Regions from separate parts of the Croceimicrobium hydrocarbonivorans genome, predicted to be linked through region 1. Evidence: riboswitches for the same ligand, from Rfam matches in the RefSeq annotation. Region 1 holds a riboswitch; the other holds the start of a gene.
The links. Region 1 has a riboswitch for S-adenosylmethionine ahead of H4K34_RS13510 (homocysteine S-methyltransferase family protein). Riboswitches for the same ligand answer to the same signal wherever they lie in the genome.
Positions count from the first base shown of each region.

Region 2: it holds a riboswitch for S-adenosylmethionine, as region 1 does, so the genes downstream of both, H4K34_RS08000 (trans-sulfuration enzyme family protein) here and H4K34_RS13510 (homocysteine S-methyltransferase family protein) in region 1, are expected to answer to the same signal.

Region 1 covers NZ_CP060139.1:2,957,622-2,965,652, forward strand. Annotated here, with positions in the region: gene H4K34_RS13480 (hypothetical protein) at 1-64, opposite strand, end outside; gene H4K34_RS13485 (DUF4920 domain-containing protein) at 64-588, opposite strand; gene H4K34_RS13490 (branched-chain amino acid aminotransferase) at 677-1,723, shown strand; gene H4K34_RS13495 (hypothetical protein) at 1,863-2,498, shown strand; gene metK (methionine adenosyltransferase) at 3,074-4,366, opposite strand; gene H4K34_RS13505 (hypothetical protein) at 4,578-5,549, shown strand; SAM riboswitch class I at 5,575-5,678, shown strand; gene H4K34_RS13510 (homocysteine S-methyltransferase family protein) at 5,742-6,749, shown strand; gene metH (methionine synthase) at 6,746-8,031, shown strand, end outside.
Region 2 covers NZ_CP060139.1:1,758,126-1,766,156, forward strand. Annotated here, with positions in the region: gene H4K34_RS07990 (cytochrome ubiquinol oxidase subunit I) at 1-266, opposite strand, end outside; gene H4K34_RS07995 (fasciclin domain-containing protein) at 471-1,466, shown strand; SAM riboswitch class I at 1,665-1,773, shown strand; gene H4K34_RS08000 (trans-sulfuration enzyme family protein) at 1,895-3,061, shown strand; gene H4K34_RS08005 (homoserine dehydrogenase) at 3,063-4,031, shown strand; gene H4K34_RS08010 (prolyl oligopeptidase family serine peptidase) at 4,087-6,270, opposite strand; gene H4K34_RS08015 (T9SS-dependent choice-of-anchor J family protein) at 6,460-8,031, opposite strand, start outside.

The sequences.
Region 1 (8,031 bases):
AGGCCACAAAAAAGGATGCCCCAATGAGGCATCCTCCTATAAATAATTTGCTAAAACGATTCATTAGCTCTTAATGATCACACCGTTAGCGGTGAAGTTTACACTGATTTCAGGCTCAGTGATTTGAGCAATTTCTTCTTCGGTTTTACCGGCATCTTCAGCGAGGTGCTTCAAGAAGTCAATGTCTAAGGTATCAACATAAGCAGTTCCTTGAACTACCGCATGCTCACCATTTAAGTTTTTAGGTACGAAGAAAGAATAGTCACGGAAACTTACACGTAATTCTTTACCATCACCCATATCCATTTTCATCCAACAACCTTTCTTCTGACAAGAGGAGTTTACGGTACCGGATAATTTCACGTCGATGGAGTCATTTCCATTCATCATGGCCAATAATTGGCTAACATCTACAGCATCATCTTCATTAATAGTGTCGCCATAGTAGTGATTTTCAATAGCTTCCGTGCTGGCTTCTACTGCGGTGCTATCGGAGCTAGCGGAGGTTTCGCTGTCACCTTCGTTTGTTGTATTTTTGCAAGCGCTAAGAAGGGCTACAGCAGATAGGAAAAATGCGAACTTTTTCATGGATTCTTTCTGAATTAGAGTAGCAAAGATAGCATTCTCTCAAAAGCGCAAAATAATGGAACTGATTTCGTTCCAATAAAATTTAAGTATGAAGATCACCAAAACCAAGCAGTCCCGAATAAACGATGTGGACTTTTCAAATCTGGTATTTGGGACTCAGTTTAGCGATCACATGTTGATTGCTGAATACAGCAATGGGTCCTGGTCAGAGCCGGAGATCAAACCTTATGGTCCACTGAGTTTTACCCCAGCCATGCATACTTTGCACTACGGTCAGGCAATCTTCGAAGGGCAGAAAGCCTATTATATGGAAGATGGTAAGATCGGGATTTTCCGTCCAGAGGCCAATGCCAAGCGATTGAATCATTCTGCTCGCCGTATGTTTATGCCCGAGCTTCCGGAGGATTTATTCATGGAAGGGATTCAAGCCTTGGTGGATTTAGATCGCCAGTGGGTGCCTAAAGCTGAGAACCACTCTTTATACTTGCGTCCTTTTATGTTCGGTAGCTCCGAATTTGTAGCCGCTCGTCCTTCCGAGAAATACATCTTCTGTATTATCTGTTCACCTGTTGGTCCTTATTATTCTGGGGATGTGAAGGTGAAAGTAGAAGAAACCTTTACCCGTAGCGCCAGTGGCGGGGTGGGTTCTACCAAGTGTGCTGGAAATTATGGAGGTGCATTTTTTGCCACCGATCAAGCTCGTAAAGAAGGCTATACTCAGGTTATTTGGACCGATCATGCCAATCATGAATTGGTAGAAGAAAGTGGTACCATGAATGTGGCCTTTATTATTGATGATACATTTATCACTCCTCCCTTAAGCGACCGTATCCTGGCCGGTATTACCCGCGATAGCATCCTTACCTTATTGCGCGATCGTGGTATAGTGAAGGTGGAAGAGCGTCCGGTTAAAGTGGAAGAGGTAGTGAATGCCGCTAAAGAAGGTCGTTTGCAAGAAGCCTTTGGTATGGGAACGGCCGCTGTAATCAGCCCCATTACTTCAATCGGTTTCCGTGGAACAGACTATGCAATTGCAACGCCACAAGATGGTTATGCGATGCGTATCAAAAAGGAACTTACCGATCTCCGTAGTGGAGCGGCTGAAGATCCTTATGGATGGATGCTGAAGTTCTAAGGATAGATTTAGACGATAGACAATAGACTTTAGATATTAGAGGCCTCCGAAAGGGGGCCTTTTTCTTGTAGATAGTATTAGGCCCGATGTTAATTACTTCTGTTAAACTGATTATTTTCACAGCCTTAAAACCTAGGCCATGAATTTTTACCTTATAAAAATTGTTTTTTTTGGAATAGCCATCTTCGTCTATTTCTGGAGAAGGGAACAGGCACGGGAAGCCAAGGAGCGTCAATCATTTTATTTTAACCCCGATCCAAATTCTATCCTACGCCTGCTTCCGGTAGAAAATCGAATGGACTTAAAGGAGGAGTTTCGCCAGCTGCATTTAAACTCTGGTAAAGGTTCTAAGCCTTATTTAAGCGAAGCGGGTTTTCGATTTCCTGAGCCTAGCCATCCAATTTTGGATCGAAAAATAACAAAGGATAGTCTGTCGAAAGTTTTAGGTCAAGCTAATTTGCCAGTGCGGTTCGAATGCTCTACTGGCGATCAAGCAGGGGATTTTATGCTTAAAAAGAGCCATGGCTATGGATGGAACGGCCAGGGCATCTGTTTTACTTTTAATAAAGAAAACCTGGTTAACGAAATTTGGATTGCTGGAGACTTGGCTTCTGTTTATCCTAAAATGAAGCCTGTCTTATTGGATTTGGGTAAGAAATGGAATTTGTTGCTGGCAGATTCTAAGCGGCAGAAAACCATTAGTCTCAGTAATGAAGATGCTCTGGATGAATATTACTTCCGTGAGGAAGAAGAAGTTCGGAGTAGAATGAGTTAGGATGTTTAGGTGAAATTTGAACCAGAGGTCAATTAAAGTGCCTTTGTATTTTCAAGCCTGCCGGGAGATTAAGAAGAGTAATTGGTAGATTGTAGTTGGTCGTTGGTAGATTGTTTGAGACGATAGTATATAGACTATAGACGATAGAATTGATCGAAACAGTAGCTAGTCGTTGGTTAGACGGAGGATAAAAGATGTTTTTCATCCATTTATAAGGAGTTGTGAATCTAACCGCAAAGAAGCAAAGTTTCGCAAAGTTTCGCAAAGTATCTCACTAATAACCGATAGGCCTCTGCGACCCTCTGTGCTCTCTGATTCTCGAGCGAAGCGGGCGGTGAGGCTAACCGCAAAGACGCCAAGAAGCACCTGCCTGCCGGTAGGCTGGAAGGTCCGCAAAGCCTCTCTCATTATTTAACAATGAAACTTCCTGCCCTACAATTGGTCTCTGTGCACCTCCGCGTCCTTTGTGCCTCGAGCGAAGCGGGCGGTGAAGTAAGTAGCGAAGCGGTAAAAACCGCAAACAAAAAAAAAGCCCCCTTATCCAGGAGGCTTTCTCATATTATAACCATTCAGTCCTAAAGTCCGAAGGCTTCTTTAACATCCGCTACCCGGTCTAGTTTTTCCCAGGTAAAGAGTTCTACTTCCATTTCCTTGCTTTCGGTGCCAATTCCATCCGGACGTTCGAAAGTCATTTTTACGGTCTCATTCTTACGTCCCATGTGGCCATAGGCAGCAGAGGCCGAATAAATAGGATTACGCAGCTTTAGGTTTTTCTCGATCAAACCTGGACGCAGGTCAAAGAGTTCAATCACCTTAGCGGCAATCTGACCGTCATTCAAATCAACTTTTGCACTGCCATAGGTGTCTACAAAAACACCCATCGGTTCTACTACACCAATGGCGTAGGATACCTGCACTAAAATTTGATCGGCAACACCAGCAGCTACCAAGTTCTTGGCAATATGACGCGCAGCATAAGCAGCACTGCGGTCTACCTTACTGGGATCTTTACCGCTAAATGCACCACCGCCGTGAGCACCCTTACCTCCGTAGGTGTCTACGATAATCTTACGTCCGGTAAGACCCGTGTCGCCATGTGGTCCGCCAATTACGAATTTACCGGTAGGGTTAATATGGTATTTAATATCCTCACCAAACAAAGCTTGCAATTCGGGGCTAAGCTGAGCTTTTACTTTAGGGATAAGGATAGAGATAATGTCTTCACGAATTTTATTCAGCATTTGGATGTCGGCATCCTCCTGACTAAGACCATTGCCCGCTTTTACAAAATCGTCGTGTTGGGTAGATACCACAATGGCATCAATGCGTTGAGGTTTGTGGTCATCATCGTATTCGATGGTTACCTGAGCCTTTGCATCTGGACGGAGGTAGGCGATTTCACTGGCATCGCGACGAAGGTCGGCCAGGGTTTGTAAAATGCGATGACTTAAATCCAATGCCAAAGGCATGTAGTTTTCAGTTTCATTGGTGGCGTAACCGAACATCATACCCTGATCTCCTGCACCTTGCTCTTCAATATTGCCACGGTCAACGCCTTGGTTAATATCCTGACTTTGCTCGTGAATAGCCGACAGGATACCACAAGAATTACCCTCGAACATGTATTCGCTTTTGGTGTAACCAATTTTGTTGATCACATTACGGGCAATCTGCTGGAGGTCGAGATAGGTTTGGGATTTTACCTCACCCGCCAAAACAACCTGGCCGGTAGTAACCAAAGTTTCACAGGCTACTTTAGAGTTAGGATCAAAAGCCAAGAAATGATCCAGGATGGAATCAGAAATCTGATCAGCAATTTTATCGGGATGTCCTTCAGAAACGGACTCTGAGGTGAATAAGTAAGACATATGCTTCTTTAAAAAGGTTAGAAGAGGAGAGATTAAAGAAGGCCACTGCTTAAAACTTAAACTGTTTTAGCATTTTTTAAGGTGGTCGCAATCAGCCAAATTTCTCCACTAAGGCGGCAAATGTAGAAAATTTTCCTCCTGATTTAGGAGGCGCAATTCAATTTTCATGGCATCGACTTTGCATGGATCGTTTTAGGCAAAATTCTCTGCTATGCGATTCTTGTTCAGCTCTATTTTAATTCTTTTAATCAGCCTCTTTGCTGGTGCTTGCCGAAATTATCAGGCCACCCTCGCGCCTCCCACCAATGCTTTGGTAAGTCCCCCATATCCCTCAGCTGAGACGATTCTCAAATTAGGAGAATCTCCGGAACGGGCTATCGTAGTAGGGATGCGAGAAGGTTATCAATCAAAAGAAGTGCCCTGGTCGGAATTAAAGCGTTTGGCTGCCAAGCGCAACTACGATGGTTTAGTAATTATGGACCATCATATCATCCAAACGGAGGAAACCAAAGATGCAGGCCCTAATGTTTTGGATGTGATTCTGCTGGCTACGGATACCAGTTATGTTTACGAGCCGAACTACAAGACTTATACTTACGAGAAGCATCAATTGGAATACCTGCCTTTTATCTATCTGGATCGGATGGAGGAGCGGGATTATTTGGATTGGATAGAGATAGAAGTGCAAGACGCATCCGGCGAAAGCAGCAACTTCGAAATTCATTTCAATTGGCAAGGTCAAATTGATAGTTTACCCTATTTAAATCAAGAGGATCAATTGGCCCTGCTGGTGCAACCTTGGTTTTTTCTGGAGCAGATGGGAGAGGCCTGGTTGGAAGATCAAAGTCAGAACTGGTTGAATATGCCCTATCGTCGTTATCAAGGAGCATTTGGTCTCATACAATATTCGCCCATGGATTATGGGCAGCAATATCGTTTTTGGATTGGGAAATCGCATTGGGATTTACAATTAGCACAAAATTCAAAAGGACGTTGGCAACTTCAGTCTATTAAGCATGGTAAGCAATGGCAGCCGATTATACAATCCGATTTTTTGGATCGCACCTTAAGGCAGGAATGGCAAGGCCCAAATGGAACGGCATATCGCTATCGTTATCATTATAAAAAGGCGCGTCAAATACCCAAGGAATGGATCATTCGTCCCAAAGATTTGCAACAGTAAATTCTGGCGATTACATTTGCTGCCGTACTTATCCAGAAAGACGGAGGGATTGGGCCCTGTGATGTCTTAGCAACCCCTTAGGGCGGGTGCTACTTCCCACCTCAGCAATTTGCGGAGGAAAGATGAGAGGCGTTTCTAAACAAACAATTCCACAACATTCGGGCTTTCGGGATAGGTGATAGTAAAAGAACTATGACCAAAGACGATATTTTTAAGATTCTTGAGGAGCGCATTTTGGTGCTGGATGGTGCGATGGGCACGATGATTCAGCGGCATAAATTGCAAGAAGCGGATTACCGTGGCGAGCGCTTTAAAGACTATCCCTATGATTTGAAAGGGAATAATGATCTCCTCAGTCTAACTCAAGCCGAAATTATTAAGGATATACACCGGGCTTATCTAGCGGCGGGAGCGGATATTATTGAAACCAATACCTTCAATAGTACGCGTGTTTCCATGGCCGATTACCATATGGAGGATTTGGTGCCGGAGATTAATGAAGCCGCTGCACGATTGGCGCGGGAGGCCGCCGATGAATTTACGGCCAGGGAACCACATAAACCTCGCTTAGTAGCTGGCTCCATGGGGCCTACTAATAAAACCACCAGTCTAAGTCCGGATGTGAATAATCCCGGGTTTAGAGCGATTGACTTCGATACTTTGGCTCGCGATTATCGTGAACAGGCTGAGGCTTTAATTCGTGGAGGGGTAGATATTTTATTGGTGGAAACAGTATTTGATACCCTTAATGCCAAGGCCGCCCTTTTTGCTTTGGAAGAACTCTTTGAAGATTTGGGAAAGGAATATCCAATTATGGTTTCCGGGACGATTACCGATGCATCGGGACGAACTTTATCCGGCCAAACCACCGAAGCTTTTTTAACCAGCCTAAGTCATGTTCCCTTGATGTCAATTGGACTGAATTGTGCTTTAGGCGCGGATCAATTACGGCCTTATGTCCAAATTTTGGATCGTAATTCACCTTTCCCGGTATCGGCGCATCCCAATGCAGGCTTGCCCAATGCCTTTGGAGAATATGATCAGGGGCCCGAAGAAATGAAAGTTTTGCTGCAAGTATATCTGGAACAGAATTTACTCAATGTGGTGGGTGGATGTTGCGGAACTAACCCGGAGCATATTCAGGCGATTGCTGAATTGGTAAAGAATTTCGAACCCCGAAAAATTCAGCATCAGCTATGAGATTGTCAGGATTAGAACCTTTATCGATATCGCCAGCCTCCAATTTTGTGAATGTTGGAGAACGGACCAATGTTACCGGATCGCGGAAATTCTTGCGACTCATTAAGGAAGATCTCTATGATGAAGCCTTGGAAGTAGCTCGGGATCAGGTAGAGGGCGGAGCGCAGATTTTGGATGTTAATATGGATGAGGGCATGCTTGATGGCAAGGAAGCCATGGTCAAGTTCCTTCATTTAATTGCGGCAGAGCCAGATATTGCTCGTATTCCTATTATGATTGACTCCTCAAAATGGGAGATCATTGAGGCGGGTTTAAAATGCGTGCAAGGCAAATCGGTGGTGAACTCCATCAGCCTTAAAGGCGGAGAAGCAGAGTTTATTCGCCAGGCCAAATTGGTACGTCGCTATGGGGCGGCGGTAATAGTAATGGCCTTCGATGAAAAAGGTCAGGCTGATACCTATCAACGTCGTATTGAAATTTGCGAGCGCTCCTATCGCATATTAGTAGATCGGGTAAAATTCCCAGCGGAGGATATCATCTTCGACCCTAATATTTTTCCGGTAGCAACCGGCATTGAGGAACATCGAAAAAATGCATTGGACTTCTTCCAGGCTACGCAATGGATCAAGGAAAACCTGCCCGGTGCCAAGGTAAGTGGCGGTGTAAGTAATGTTTCTTTCAGCTTTCGCGGAAATCAATTGGTGCGCGAAGCCATGCATGCCGCCTTTCTTTACCATGGTATACAGCATGGAATGGACATGGGCATTGTAAACCCCAGTATGTTGGAGGTATATGAGGAGGTGCCCAAAGACCTAATGGAAAGGGTGGAGGATGTGTTGCTCGATCGCCGGGATGATGCCACGGAACGATTGCTGGATTTTGCGGAAACCGTAAAAGGCGAAGCTCGCAGCAAGGAAAAGGATTTAGCTTGGCGCGATGCTCCGGTGGCTAAACGGATTGAGCACGCCCTGGTAAAAGGGATTGTTGATTTTATTGAAGCGGATGTAGAAGAAGCGCGTCCCAATTTCGATCGGGTATTAGGCTTAATCGAAGGCCCTTTAATGGATGGGATGAATGTGGTTGGTGATCTCTTCGGATCAGGAAAAATGTTTCTGCCACAGGTAGTGAAGTCGGCACGAGTAATGAAAAAAGCCGTGGCTTATCTCGAACCTTATTTGGAAGCGGAGAAAGCAGCGAATGCGGATCAGTCTAAACGTGGTAAAATCTTAATGGCCACAGTGAAGGGCGATGTGCATGATATCGGTAAGAACATTGTAGGGGT
Region 2 (8,031 bases), 1.2 Mb from region 1:
TCGCCCACATAGCGCGAATAAACTGCCCAATTGGTGCCGAATTCGAATTCCATCACAATACCAGTGGCCACTCCAATCCCAAAGGTTAATCCAAAAATGCGAGTGTAAAATCTTGCTAGCTGCTCATATTGGGGATTGCGAGTACGAAGAAATAATGCTTCGAAAATGACCATTAAAAGACCCAAGCCAATACTTAGAGGAGGGTAGATATAATGGAAAGCTACCGTAAAGGCGAATTGAAGGCGCGCGAGGATTTCGACTTCCATAAAGCGATTTTTGCTCTATCAAATATACCTTCCAAAGCTCCTCGCTCGTTTAGAAGCTAGCAAAGATTCTATACCTTTTTCCTATCCTTGCTGAGGCAGAATTGATATTAGCCCGAATTAACAAAAAAGATTCTGAATTAGTATTTGAGAATAGCCAATCAAATCACCAAATTCGCTGTAGTGATTTACCCAAAATCCAAGATTATGAAATTTCCCTTTTTTCGCGTTCTACTGATCAGCCTAAGTTTAGTCTTAGCTTCATGCTCTGATGACGATGACTCTGGCTCGAACAACAATAATCAAAGTCAAAGTTTAAATGCCACCCTCTCTGCGGATAGCCGCTTTAGCATTTTGGTGGATGGATTAAAACGAACCGGACTGGAGTCGATGCTGGAAAGCAATGGCAACTTCACCATTTTCGCACCTACCGATGCTGCTTTTACCGCCTGGATTACGGATCAGGGCTATTCTGATCTTGATGGTCTTATTCAAGGTATTGGCATGGAGGCCTTTAAAGAAGCTTTGGCTTACCATCTTTTAAAGGGCGATTATACTTCAGTACAACTGCAGAGCGGCTATTATTCCACATTGGCCATTAATGCGGAAAAAGACAGCTTACACCTCTATCTTGATAAAGGAGCTCAACTCAAATTAAATGGTGCCGTCCAAGTTCAAGAAGCTAATATCGATGCCAATAACGGAACTATTCACGCGATTAGCTCGGTGAACTTTCCCATGACCGTTTATGGCCTTATTGAGGTGAATCCAGCCTACAGCAGTTTTGAAGCCGCCATTGGTTTGGCAGATGGAAACCTCAAAACCGTACTGGCTAATGAGAGTCAGACTTACAGCCTTTTTGCCCCTAGCAATGCAGCCTTTGATTCGCTGGTAAACCAAACTCCCAATGTGACCAATCTCTTTGAATTGGTAGCTTCCTTGGGTACGGATAAGTTGGCTGATGTGATACTCTACCACGGTACAAACACCGGTATTTTAAGCTCGGAATTGCAAACAGGAAACATCACCACCTTGGCAGATAATGGCCTGGGGGGTAAATTCCAATTCTTTGTGAATATTGGCACCAAAATCAAGCTAATTGATAACAATAGCGCGACTGAAGATGCGGTATTAGTTCAAGGCGATTTGATTGGCACCAATGGGGTGGTTCACTTCATAGATGCGGTCCTTTTGCCGGAATAATTTTACCTAATTCCACTATAATTTGAGAAGCCTGATCATGTCGATCAGGCTTTTTTCATGGGCGGCACTAAAATATTTTCAAATTTTTTTCCTTTGAATATCAGCATCTTAAAAGGCAAACCAGCCCTTGTCTAAAAATCGCATTTGTTCGATTCAAATTTTATTCGAATAAATTTGCAGCGTTGTTCTTTTCAATAATGCTTATCCAGAAAGGTGGAGGGTCAGGCCCTGTGAAACCTTAGCAACCTGCCGTTTTCAAATGCGGAAAGGTGCTAATTCCTACCACAGAAATGTGGAAAGATAAGTAGAGAGATTCTCCGTTTTCCTATTGTGTTTCGGACCTCCTACAAATCTTGCAGGAGGAAGAGAGTTTTTATAATTCTACCCTCTGTGATAAGTGTTTGATTTTAACCTTAAAAACAGCACTTATGAAAGAAAGCACAACTCTTATTCACGCTTTAAGCGAAAATGCTGAAACCGGAGCGATCAGCACTCCGATTTATCAAACTTCAACCTTTGTGCAAGAGGCACCGGGGGTTAACCAAGGTTTTGATTATTCCCGTAGCAACAATCCTACTCGTCAGGCACTGGAAGATCTGCTGGCCCAATTAGAGCGCGGCTATCAGGGCTTTGCCTTTGCCAGCGGTTTGGCGGCTGTAGACTCCGTGATCAAATTGTTGAGCACTGGCGATGAAATCATTGCAGTGGACGACATCTACGGTGGCGCCTATCGATGTTTTACGCACATCTACGAGAAATTCGGGATCAAGGTCAACTACGTGGATACAACCGATCCCTTGCAGGTCCTCAATGCCATTACGGAGCGAACCCGACTCATCTGGCTGGAAAGCCCAACCAATCCTACCCTTAAGGTTAGCGATATAGAAGCGATTAGCCTCCTGGCCCGGGAAAAAGACATCAAGGTAGTGGTCGATAATACTTTCGCCTCACCGGTTTTGCAAAAGCCCCTGCTTTTAGGTGCCGATATCGTTATTCATTCGGCTACCAAATATCTGGGCGGTCATTCTGATGTGATTGCCGGAATTGTAGTCTGCAAAAGCAAAAGCGACTCCGAGAAAATCAAGTTTATCCAAAATGCCACTGGTGCAGTGCTTGGCCCCTGGGACTCTTGGCTGACCATACGCGGAATTCAAACTCTGGAATTGCGCGTGCACAAGCAAAGCGATAGTGCCCATCAGATTGCGGAATGGCTGGAAAAACATCCGGCCGTAGACCGAGTACATTATCCGGGTTTAAAAAGCCATCCCAACCACGCTACTGCCCGACAGCAGCAAAAGAAGTTTGGTGGAGTAATTTCCTTTAGCCTTAAAGATGATCGTGAGGCACCCGCCTTGGAATTTGTGAAAAAGACCCGTCTCTTTAAACTGGCCGAAAGTTTAGGAGGCACTAAAAGTCTGCTTTGCATTCCCGCCTTAATGACCCATAAATCAACTCCCATTGAAGTCCGCCACCAATGCGGTATCCAAGATTCATTAATTCGCCTTTCGGTAGGTATTGAAGATCCGGAAGACCTGATTGAAGACTTGGAATTCGCCTTTCAAAGTTTGCCTAAACCGAAATCCTTAGTCAAATAAAATGAAGGACTTACCCATTTGTATTGGCTTAGCGGGCTTAGGCTGCGTTGGCCAGGGACTTTATGATGTGGTGCAAAAGCATTATAGAGATCGCATTGATATTCGTCGCATCGCTGTAAAGGACCCGGAAAAGGAAAGGAAGGTGCCGAGCCATTTGCTAAGTACCAACTTTGAGACCTTGCTTAGTGATCCGGAGATCAAAGTGATTGTGGAATGCATTGATGATCCGGATGCTGCTTATGAACTCTGTATTCAAGCTTTTAAGCGCGGTAAAGATGTAATTAGTGCCAATAAGCAAATGATTGCTCAAAATTTGGACTTACTCATCTTCCATCAGCGAAATAGCGGTCAATCGCTTTTATACGAGGCAGCTGTAGCGGCTTCCATTCCCATCATTCGGCTTTTGGAAAGCCATTTTGAGGAAGAGGAAATCCTGAGCATTGAAGCCATTTTAAATGGCACCAGTAACTATATCCTAAGTAAAATTCAGCTGGAAGGCTTGAGCTTTAAAGAAGCATTAGCCGAAGCTAAAGCCAAAGGTTTTGCCGAAAGTGACCCTTCTAATGATCTGGAAGGAAAAGATGCGGCTGCCAAAGCGGTGATTCTGGCTGCCCATGCCTTTGGGAAACAATATCGCCTAAACCAGGTAGAACGAACCTCCATTGATGAGTCGAGCAGTCAAGCATTAGAACCTGGACTAAGCCATAAGTGCTTAGCCCTGCTTGATGCTCAAAGTTTACAAATTAAGCTGAGTGCCGTAGCTCCGGATTCAGAGTTTAACCGAATTAACTATGAACGCAATGCGGTTCAAGTGCGCAGCGCCATTGGAGGTTTACATTTTTATTCCGGAAGCGGGGCCGGGGCCGATGCAACCGCCTCTGCCCTACTAAGCGATCTCTTTCAATGGCAGCGCGGTTTTCGCTATCGTTACAGCAAATTGAAAAAAGCTCCTTTAGAAGCCGTGGTTTAAAAGCAAAGCGCCCGGCTGCATAGCAACCGGGCGCTTTCAAATAACAAGGCACAAATTAATGTGCGGCAGTTTCTGTTGAGTAAGGGTGAGGTAAACTCATATATCCCATATTGTAAAGGCTAAATGCCCATTTATCCGCTTGTTCTTGGATAATCTTATCCGTTGGTTTTCCGGCACCATGACCCGCATTGGTTTCAATACGAATTAACATCGGTCTGGAACCAGAGTACTTAGCCTGCAATTCGGCAGCAAACTTAAAGCTATGTGCAGGTACTACACGATCATCATGATCGCCAGTGGTTACCATAGTTGCAGGATATTCTACTCCTTCTTTTACATTGTGTAAGGGAGAGTAGCCATATAAGTACTGGAACATTTCCTGGCTGTCATCAGCAGTACCGTAATCGGTATGCCATCCCGCTCCAGCGGTAAACTTGTGGTAACGGAGCATATCCAATACACCAACCGCTGGTAAGGCAACTGCCATTAAATCGGGGCGCTGAGTCATGGTAGCGGCAACTAGCAATCCACCATTCGAACCACCTGAAATCGCCAATTTTTCAGAACTAGTGTATTTCTGCGCAATCAGGTATTCACCCGCCGCAATGAAGTCATCAAATACATTTTGCTTCTTCATTAGGGTACCGGCCTCATGCCATTTTTCGCCATACTCGCCTCCTCCACGAAGGTTAGCTACGGCATACACCCCACCTTGTTGCAACCAAACAATATTGCTGGTGCTGAAGTAAGGAGTTAAGCTCACATTAAAGCCTCCGTAGCCATAAAGCATAGTTGGATTAGTACCGTCTAATTGGATACCCTTCTTATAGGTAATAATCATGGGCACCTTGGTACCATCTTTAGAGGTATAGAATACTTGCTTAGACTCGTATAATTCCGGATCGAAATTAACCGCTGACTTGCGGTATAATTCTGAGGCTCCGCTTTCAATATTGTATTTAAAGGTTGTTCCAGGATAGATATAGGAAGTAAAGCTGTAATACAGTTCTTTATCGTCCCATTTACCACCAAAGCCTCCCACAGAACCAGGACCAGGAAGCTCAATTTCGCGTTCCATTTGCCCATCCACATTGTATTGATACACTTTGTGAACGGCATCAATCATATAGGTCGCGAAGAACTTACCACCAGCGGAACCAATTTCCAATACATTTTCAGTTTCGGGGATTACATCTACCCAATTCTCTGGGTCCATGGCAGGGAAAGTGGTTTTCACCACCCGGCCATTAGGTGCATTCAGATTTGTTTTAATCCAAATCATATCCCCATCGGTATGGATAATTCCTTGCTCGCTATCGAATCCGGTAATAATGGATTTAAAGGCTGCATTAGGCATGTCTAATCTTTTGATATACAACTCGTTTCCGGTAGTGGATTCTGCGGCTGAAATCACTAAGTACTTTCCATCCTCGGTTACGTATCCACTGATGTAACGACGTTTCATGGCATCACCACCGAATACCAATTCATCTTCCGATTGAGGAGTTTCTAAGCGATGGAAGTATAATTTATGCATGTCGGTCATGGCGGTTAACTGACTACCATTTACCGGCTTATCGTAGGAGCTGTAGTAAAAACCTTCATTGCCTCTCCAGCTTAGGCCGGAGAATTTAACGTCTACCAGAGTATCGCCAATTTGTTCTTTGCTTACGGCATCGATGATAATCACCTTACGCCAGTCAGATCCACCTTCAGAAATTTGGTAAGCACAAAGGCTACCATCTTTGGTAAAGCTCATACCGCCTAATGAGGTACTGCCATCCGCCGCAAAGGTGTTGGGATCCAAGAATACCTCTGCATTATCCATATTGCCTTCACCAGTTTTAAAGCGGTAAATCACATACTGATTCTGGAGGCCATTATTCTTGTAGAAATAGGTGTAATCTCCTTCTTCAAAGGGAGCGCCAACCTTCTCATAGTTCCATAATTCGGTAAGCTTTTCTTTTAGCTCATCACGGTAAGGAATAGTCTCCAGGTATCCGAAGCTTACTTCATTTTCGGCTTTCACCCAAGCTTCTGTTTCGGGCGAACGATCGTCCTCCAACCAGCGATAGGGGTCCATCACCTGAGTCCCGAAATAATCATCAACAGTAGAGTCTTTACGGGTTTCCGGATAATTCAGTTCGGCACTCATGCTTTCTTCCTTTTCCTTAGGTTTTTCGGTACAGGCCACTGAGAGGGCAATTGCCAGGCCCGTGATCCATGGTCCTTTCTTCATAATAGTTTGATTTTTTGATAGGTGGGTCAGAATCGGTACGCACAAATATAAGCTTAGGAGCACTAGTTTGAGAATTCTCTGGGCCGACAATCATCTTTTAGCAAGAATTAAGCTTATAGGGTGCCGACTTTGGGCTAAAAAAAAAGCCCCGACACATGGGTCGGGGCTCCTTATTATTTAAGCTTCAGCTTAGTGTTTCATGATGCGTTTCACATCAATACCCGCGGCTGAATTCACTTTTACGGTGTAAATACCGGTTGCAAAATTGGAGATATCCAAACGGATTTCTTCGTTTTCAGCGTATTCTTCGAAAATCATCAACTGACCATTTCCAGCGTATACTTCAACCTTAATTGTTCCGCGTACATTCTGATCATCGATCTTAATCAAACCGGTAGTTGGGTTTGGATAGATGTTGATCAGACCGGTATGCATTTCACGAACGCTTACATCGCAATCATCTACGTATAGAGTAACCACAGCAGAATCGTCGCCACAAGCAGAATTCACTTTGTATTGGAAGTTATAGCTAGTCATATTTGCTACGGCTGTCGCATCAAAGATATTTCCACTTAGAGCACCACTACCACTTAAGTCGGTCCAGGTACCACCAGCAGTGGCCGCAGGATCAAGATAAGTGCTAAGGTCTACCATAGTCTCGTCGTCGCAAGCAGTATCACTGATATCCATACCAGCGCTAACTACTGCATCTACAGACACGGTTAACATAGTAGTATCTGCAGGACAAGCTACACCTGCCAGTACATAAAGAATACGGTAGGTTCCAACAGCAGCATTATTGCTGTTAAACACGCCAGTTCCAGTATTCAGTGCACCAGATCCATCAAGGTCTACCCAGGTTCCACCGAAGGCGGTTCCAGTTAAGTAGTTACGCAAGATGGTGATTCCGCTTCCGCTACAAAGTGCTAAGCTGGTATCTACGCCTCCAAATGGAGCCGCTTCTACCTCAGCCCATACATCAGCAGTATCTCCGGCACAGCCGTTTACACCTGCTAAGATGTAGCTAAAGTGGTAGGTATTACCTGCGGTTAACTGAGTAGCATCCAGGATACTGTCAGTTAATGCACCAGTGGCATCATTATCTACCCAAGTACCGCCATTATCATGCACACCTAAGAAGGCTGCAAGGTTAGCTGCATTGTCGCTAGAGCAAACAAGGCTGGTATCAGAAATACCGGCATTTGCACCGGGCACAACCGCCAATGCTTGAGTAGCGGAACCAATACAGGCTTTGCTAACCGTAAGATCGAAGGTGTAGTAGATCCGGATTTGAGCCGAGAAGTTGGTTGAGTCAATACTCATCAATCCTGGCAAATCATAAGGATAAGCAGCACCATCGGTAGCACGGAATAAAGAACCTGCACCTGAAAGGAAGTCTACATTCATAAAGTACACCCCTGGGGTAAGCACCATATTCACTGGTACACGCATATCACCAGTTACACCAGCTGGAGTGCTGAAGGTATCACCACGTTGAATCACGTTGGTAATACTGGCATCCCAGATTTGTGCAAAGGCCACCACATCATTTTGATGCAATACCGTCATACTGTCGATATGGATAGTGTCGTCCACTGTAATCCACTGACCATTAGAAAAGTTTCCGAATCCGGAAGCTGCAATATTGGTTAAAGGACCTACATGCAGAACAGGGTTGGTAGTAACATACTCCGCTACATCAAAGGCAGTGGTGAAGGCTACTGAATCGGTTACATAAGTAGCACCAGTTTCACGTACCAT